DNA from 2 places in the Paraburkholderia sp. MM5496-R1 genome. Region 1 is predicted to be linked to the other one. Evidence: predicted binding sites of a transcription regulator. Region 1 holds the regulator's gene; the other holds the start of a gene.
The links. Region 1 encodes FNR, which switches genes on or off when oxygen is low (the NO sensors DNR and NnrR bind a similar motif). Its sites were predicted from a motif close to TTGATNNNNATCAA; they were not measured.
Positions count from the first base shown of each region.

Region 1 (3,421 bases):
ATTGGTGCTGGAGGAGGCCGAACAGGCCTGCGCCGCCGCCGATGTGCCTTGCCGCCCTGAAATGATCGAGTCGGAGAGCCTGTCCGACGACGTCGCCGCGATCGTGCTGCGCCACGGCGAGCAGATCCACGCCGATCTGCTTGTGCTGGGCACGCATGGGCGACGCGGCGTGCGGCGCCTCGTGATCGGCAGCGTGGCGGAGCGGGTGCTGCGTTTCTCGACCTGTCCGGTGCTGCTCATGCGCGAGCCAAGCACCGAGGATGCGCCAGCAGAGTAACCCGCGACAGCGGGGCGCGGCAGCGCGTGAGCATTACGCGAGCGCGTCGGCCGGTATCTGGATCGAGATCCTGAAGCCATGGCCCGGCGAGCTGGTGAACGACACGTTGCCGCGCAACTGCCGCACGCGTTCGCGAATGCCGAGCAAACCGAATGAATCTGTTCCCTGCGACCGATCCAGCGCGACACCCACGCCGTCATCCTCGATATCGAGCGATACGATGGGGTCCGCGCAGGTCATGTCGATGCGTACGCGGCTGGCCTTGGCGTGCCGCGCGACGTTCGTCAACGCCTCCTGAACGATGCGAAACAGCGCCGTCGCCGCGAATTCGCCGCACACCGGCTCGGCCGGTTCGAGATGCACGCTCGAGCGCACGTCGTAGCGTTTCGTGAAGTCTTCGGCCAGCCAGTCGAGCGCGGCGGCGAGCCCGAGGTCGTCGAGCAGCGGGGGCCGCAGATCGGCGGCGATACGCCGCAGCGAAGCGGCCATCCAGTCGATCTGCTTTTGCAGTTCATGCGTCTGCGCGGCCAGCGGCTCGGTGTCGGCCTGGCTTTTCAGCTTCGCTTCGAGCAGCGCGACGCTCATTTTCAGCGCGGTCAGCCGTTGGCCGAGATCGTCGTGCAGTTCGCGCGCCATACGTTTCTGCTCGTTTTCGCGGGCGATCTGCACGTGGGTGGATACCTGATCCGCGCGTTCGAGTTCCGCGAGGCGCATACGTTCGGTCAGGTCGCGCGTGATCTTGGCGAAGCCGAGCAGCGCGCCCGACGCGTCGTGCACGGCGGAAACGACCACGTTGGCCCAGAAACGCGAGCCGTCGCGACGTACGCGCCAGCCCTCGTCCTCGGTGCGGCCTACGGCTGCGGCGATTTCCAGTTCGCGGGCGGGCTTGCCGGCCGCGATGTCTTCCGGGGTATAGAACTTCGAGAAATGCTGGCCGATGATTTCTTCGGGCGTGTAGCCCTTGATGCGCTGTGCGCCGGGATTCCAACTGGTCACGCGGCCGGACACGTCGAGCATGAAGATCGCATAGTCCTGAACCGCATCGATCAACATGAAATAGCGATCCTCGACGGGCACGTCCGACACGGACGCCGCACTGGTGAAGCAGGAAGACTCGCCGCTCGACAGACCTATCGCTCCTCCGGGTGGTCACGCAAGGTCGCGCACCGCAACGCACCGAGTTATATCAGTTCGGGAGCGCTTGTTCCACCCCGCACGTCCCGCGAACGAACGTGAGGCGAGCGACGCGTCGGCGTTCAAACCCGAGCCAGTCCTTCCGCGTCTTCGATGCGGATCGTTTTGCCGTTCGCCTTGACGAGGCGCTCGCGCTGGAACTTCGAGAACATCCGGCTCACCGTTTCGAGCTTCATGCCCAGAAAGCAGCCGATTTCCTCGCGGGTCATGCGCAAATGAAACTCCGCCGCGGAAAAGCCGCGCGCCTTGAAGCGCTTCGACAGATTCAGCAGAAACGTCGCGACGCGCTGTTCGGCGCTCATCGTGCCGAGCAGCATCATCTGGCTCGATTCGCGCACGATCTCGCTGCTCATCATCTGGTAGATGTGATGCTGCATCGGCTTCATCTCGCGACAGATCGCCTCGAGCTGCGCGAACGGAATGATGCACACGACGCTGTCTTCGAGCGCGATCGCATCGCAATTCTGCTTGCCCTCGCCGATGCCGTCGAAGCCGAGCGAGTCGCCGGCGATCTGGAAGCCAGTCACGTGCTCGCGGCCGTCGCGATGCATGACCACGGTCTTGAACGATCCGGCACGGATCGCGTAGATGCTTTGAAACGCGTCGCCCGCGCGATACAGCGCATCACCGCGTTTGATCGAGCGCGTCGAGCAGATCAACGTGTCGAGTCGGCTCAGTTCGTCGGATGTCAGCTCGGGCGGCATGCAGATCGCGCGCATCGCGCAGGTGGAGCAGCGCGGCACGGCGTAGCGTGTGGCCGCGGTGCGTGGCACGACGTGGATCGGTACGACGTGCGAACTGCGGGGCGCGTCGTGGCGGGGTTCACAGACTGCGGCAACTTGCATGATCTGCTCCTGGCGGTCAGGCCGGATGCGCACGACGCGCATAGGCAATCGCTTCGATGGCACGGCAGGCGAGTTCGAACTCCGAGGTCTTGTCGAAGCAGAAGTCGGCGCCCGCCGCTTCGCACGCTCGGCGAAACGCCGTCGTGCAATGATTGGTCAACACGATGCTGACGATGGACGGCCGCACCCGCGACAGCGCCGCGAGCAGCAGCAGATTGGTCTTGCCCGAGAAGCACGGGTCCAGCACCGCGACATCGGCGCGACTCGCGACGATGTCGTCGAACGTGTGCTCGACGCCGGCGGACTCGCCGGCGATTTCGATGCCGGGAATCAGCGCGATCAGGCAAGCAAGCCGGCGCCGGACCTCGGTCGCATCGTCGACGAGGAAGACTCTCGATAAGGTGGCTGGCGGAGCGGTGTCCATACCGACCAGTATTGGCGACCTCATCTCAGAAATATATCGGCGGGGATTTAAGCGGCGCTAGGAGTTCGGGTAATGTTGTAGGAATATTCCTAGTGCATGGCTGGCGATGGGGTATGTAGCCGAGTGCGAGTACACGGCTACTTTCGACGTGACGGCTTCGAAGGTCGCAGGCATGCAGTTGATTAAGTAATCACGGAACAAGCCGATAAAGACCCATTGACCTGCGTCAAGCCGCGCGGCGGCGCGCGCTTCACACTGTCGGCGCGGACACGCGACGGCACCGCTTCGGTTCATGCCAGCGCTTTCACAGGGAGTCCAACATGTATGCACGAATTCTGGTTGCGCTCGACGACAGTCCCAGCGCGCAGCGCGCCTTTGCCGAGGCGCTGAAGCTCGCGAAGCTGACGGGCGCCACACTCGAAGCCTGCTGCGTGGTAGGGCACGGCAAGTGGTCGGACAATGCCGATGTGGCTTTCGAGCCGGAACCGGCGGCCGCGGCGCAAGAATTCGCCAGCCGCGCGCTCGATGCGCCGCGCGAGCTGATGCGCGAGGCGCAGGTGCCCGGCGGCGTGCGGGTGATCGACGCGTACGCCGAAAGCGTGTCCGCGGTGCTCGCGCGCGTCGCCGACGAAATCGAAGCCGATCTGATCGTGATGGGCACGCACGGCCGCCACGGCGTGC
Region 1 is NZ_JBNDLT010000001.1:847,952-851,372, reverse strand. Features, by position in the region: gene OKW38_RS04310 (universal stress protein) at 1-277, shown strand, start outside; partial or broken gene OKW38_RS04305 (hypothetical protein) at 237-377, opposite strand; gene OKW38_RS04300 (PAS domain-containing sensor histidine kinase) at 311-1,411, opposite strand; gene fnr (fumarate/nitrate reduction transcriptional regulator Fnr) at 1,534-2,316, opposite strand; gene OKW38_RS04290 (response regulator transcription factor) at 2,333-2,740, opposite strand; gene OKW38_RS04285 (universal stress protein) at 3,061-3,421, shown strand, end outside.

Region 2 (3,421 bases), on a different contig from region 1:
TCCAGAAACGCGATGGCCCGGCTCACAGCCGCGGGCGAGCGGCCCAGCCGACGGCCTGCGCCCGCCAGACTGCCCTCGTCGAGCGTGGCGACGAATACCTTCATGGCGTCGATACGGTCCATTGCGTGTTTGAGCTTGAGATTGGGCCTAGGTGGCGCCGCAGTCTTTTAGGGCGGTGAGTTCCGGCACGATCTTAGCGGAATACGAGAAGCGACAGCGTGGCATGCACGGCTGCACAATCGTAAGACTGAATGTGGCGCTAGTGCGGCGCCTGGCATACCCTGAAGAAGTTGTTCAGCAGATCCTGGTACGCTCCGCTGCCGCTAGCGGGCTGGGTACGTCAAATGTCGCGAGCACCCATTCGGGTGCGAAGGTGCGCGAGCGCTTTCCTGCAGACTGGCGCGCGCTTCAGCCGGACCTTCGCCGCAACAAAAAGGCGCGCCCGTGACAGCGCGCCATCCTCGCGTGACAGTCGATGGTCAGCCGCGTGCGATCGCCCGACGCCTTTTTCGGCAAGCTGAGCGACAGCACGCCATCCCTGTACTCGGCTTCGCGTTCGCCTCGTCGACCTCGCCGCCGAGCGCGAACGAGCGGCTGAAGGTGCCGGCGTAGCGCTCGCGGCGGATCACCCGCCGCGACGACGCGTCGTTGATCCACGTCAAGCGTGCCCGCCCGACCCGTCACGCGCAAAACCTGAAAAACCCGCTATGCAGCAGCACGGGCCTGGCGCCGAGCTCGTCGAGCAGACGCCGGGCGGCCTGTTCGATCTGGGAACGGTGCGCGAGGAACGCCTGGAGCAGATCGTCTTCCCGCAGCGAGCGCGCGCCGAAATGGTCTTCGAGCGCCTCGGCCGTGATCGCGCACTGCACGGGCCGATCGTCGACGAGCGCCGCAAACGCCAGCACCAGATCGCGGGCGCAGTATTCGGGCATGCAGGACGGAAAGGAAATGTGCATGGTGACGCCCCCCACGGGCATGAAGTGCCGCATCGGCGGAGGCGAGGTAGCGGACCCGCCGCGACGTCTCCAGCTTAATCACGCAATCCACGGCGGATTTGACGTGCGTCAAGGCGGAGTCGCGCACGGCGCGCGGTGGCCCCGTTTGCCGCGGGCCCTGTCAGCGCGAATGGTCATTCGCCCGTGCGCGTCACGGAACCCGCAGCGGCGTCGCTGCGTCGCGCGGCGGCGTCGATCGTCTGCCGCAACGCCTTCAGTTCAGCGTGCAGGCGCACGATTTCATCGTTCAGATGCTTGATATCCCGATGCATCTCGCGTCGCAACGCCCTCTCTTCCTTGCCGATGAATGCCGCGGCGATGCTCGCGAAGACCAGCGACAACATGCCGTAGCCGAGCAGCACGACAAATGCCGCGAACACACGCGATGCGGGCGTCGTCGGCGCGATGTCGCCATAGCCCACGGTCGCGCTGCTTTCGAACGCAAGCCACAGCCCTTCGGAGTACGAGTGCACGTGTGGTTCGAGCCAGTAAAATCCGGCGCCGGCCATCGCGAGCACGAGCGCGCCGGCGAGCAGCAGCCACATCAACCGGTTCGGCGTGACGAATTCGCGCAGCGACAGCACGATGCGCAACGCGACGACACCCATGAACGACAGCCGCAGCAGCCATTCGACGGGCTGCCACGGCGGCGTTCCGAAACCGGTGCTGAGCGCCGCGCCCAACGCGATGAGCAGGTCGAGCCAGTTGTTCGCGAGCAGCGTCTTCGGCCGTCTGCTCAGATGGGCCAGCCAGGTGAACGACAACGCGAAGCCGGCGAACATGCCGACGTATAGTGTCCGCGACAGGCTCAGCGCCAGCGGCGTGGGCACCGTCAGTTCGACGTAGAACGCGGGGATCGCGCAAAAGCTCAGCGCGCACAGCCCCCAGCGCAGGTGGCGCCATGCCCGCACGGCGCGCGGACCGTCGTGCGCGCTCGCACCGCCCAATCCGTAGCCGCCGAGGCCGTGGTCGATCATGTGGTCCGTCATCGCGTGAATGGCTTCCGGCCTGTCGGGTTTCGCGCGATATCGTCGTGGTGCCGCAAACGCACCGAGGCCGCGCGATCATCGTTGCAGGCTAACCGACCCGCGGCTGTCAGCCTTGATGCAGATCAGTGCTGGTGCAAGGCGTGCGCGATCAGCCTGTCAGAGCGGGTGCAGCACCGTTTGCGCGACGCCGGCCGCCACACACAGCACGACGACCGCAAGCGGGGGCACCTTCCAGCGCAGCAACAGCAAAAAGCCGATGCACGCCACGGCGAAATCCGTCGCCGACAGGACCGCGCTCGTCCACACCGGCGAATAAAGCGCGGCGGCCAGCAGGCCGACCACCGCGGCATTGACGCCGGCAAGCGCCGCCGCCATCGCCGCACGCGCGCGCAGCGCCTGCCACCACGGCAATGCGGCGAGAACGAGCAGCAGACCCGGCAGAAAGATGCCCACCGTCGCCAGCAGTGCGCCGCTCCAGTGTCTGGGTGGCAGCGCCATCATCCAGCCGAGAAACGCCGCGAACGTGAACAGCGGTCCGGGTACGGCCTGGGCCGCGCCATAGCCGGCCAGGAAGTCGTTGGGCGCGACCCATCCGGTCGCGACGGTTGCCCGCTGCAACAACGGCAGCACCACGTGGCCGCCTCCGAACACGAGCGCGCCGGAGCGATAGAACGCATCGAACACGCGGATGCCTTGCGAGGTCCCGCTTGCCGCCCATAGCGGCAACGCGAACAGCAATGCGCAAAAGACAATTAGCGCGACGATGCCTGCCGTGCGCGACACCTGAAAATCGCCGGCCCGCAGAGCAGTGGCGCCTGGCGCCTGCACCGCCGTGGTCCGGCACAGCGCGACACCGAGCACGGCGCCGGCGCCGATCACGATCAGTTGGGCGTAGACGGTGCCAGGCACGCTGAGCAATCCGAGCGATGCGAGCGCGATCGCCGCGCGGCGGCGATCCGGACACAGACGCCGCGCCATGTCCCAGACGGCCTGCGCGACGACGGCCACCGCGACGAGCTTCAGGCCGTGAATCACGCCCGTGCCGATCGCGCCGCCCAGGTCCGGCGCGATCGCGGCAAAGGCCAGCATCACGAGTACCGACGGCAGCGTGAAGCCGCACCAGGCCGCTAGCCCCCCACCCCACCCGGCCCGCAGCAGCCCGATCGAAAACCCCGCCTGGCTGCTCGCGGGTCCCGGCAGAAATTGGCACAGGCCGATCAGGTCGGTGAAGGCTTCATCGTCGAGCCAGCGGCGCCGCTCGACGAACTCGCGCCGGAAGTAGCCGATGTGAGCGATCGGACCGCCGAAACTGGTCAGCCCGAGTTTCAGAAAGACGATGAAAACCTCGATCACGCGCGTGAGCCGTGAGCGGCGCGGCGACGACAAATCAGTATCCATGGATGTGCGGGTTCGAGCGCTGCCGATGTCGAGAGCCGG
Region 2 is NZ_JBNDLT010000002.1:426,520-429,940, reverse strand. Features, by position in the region: gene OKW38_RS08695 (LysR family transcriptional regulator) at 1-122, opposite strand, end outside; partial or broken gene OKW38_RS08690 (Hsp20/alpha crystallin family protein) at 475-632, opposite strand; gene OKW38_RS08685 (DUF1488 domain-containing protein) at 681-956, opposite strand; gene OKW38_RS08680 (potassium channel family protein) at 1,130-1,984, opposite strand; gene chrA (chromate efflux transporter) at 2,141-3,382, opposite strand.
Region 2: OKW38_RS08680 (potassium channel family protein) is a predicted target of FNR. The motif match lies at 2,097-2,110, and genes of this name have one in related genera.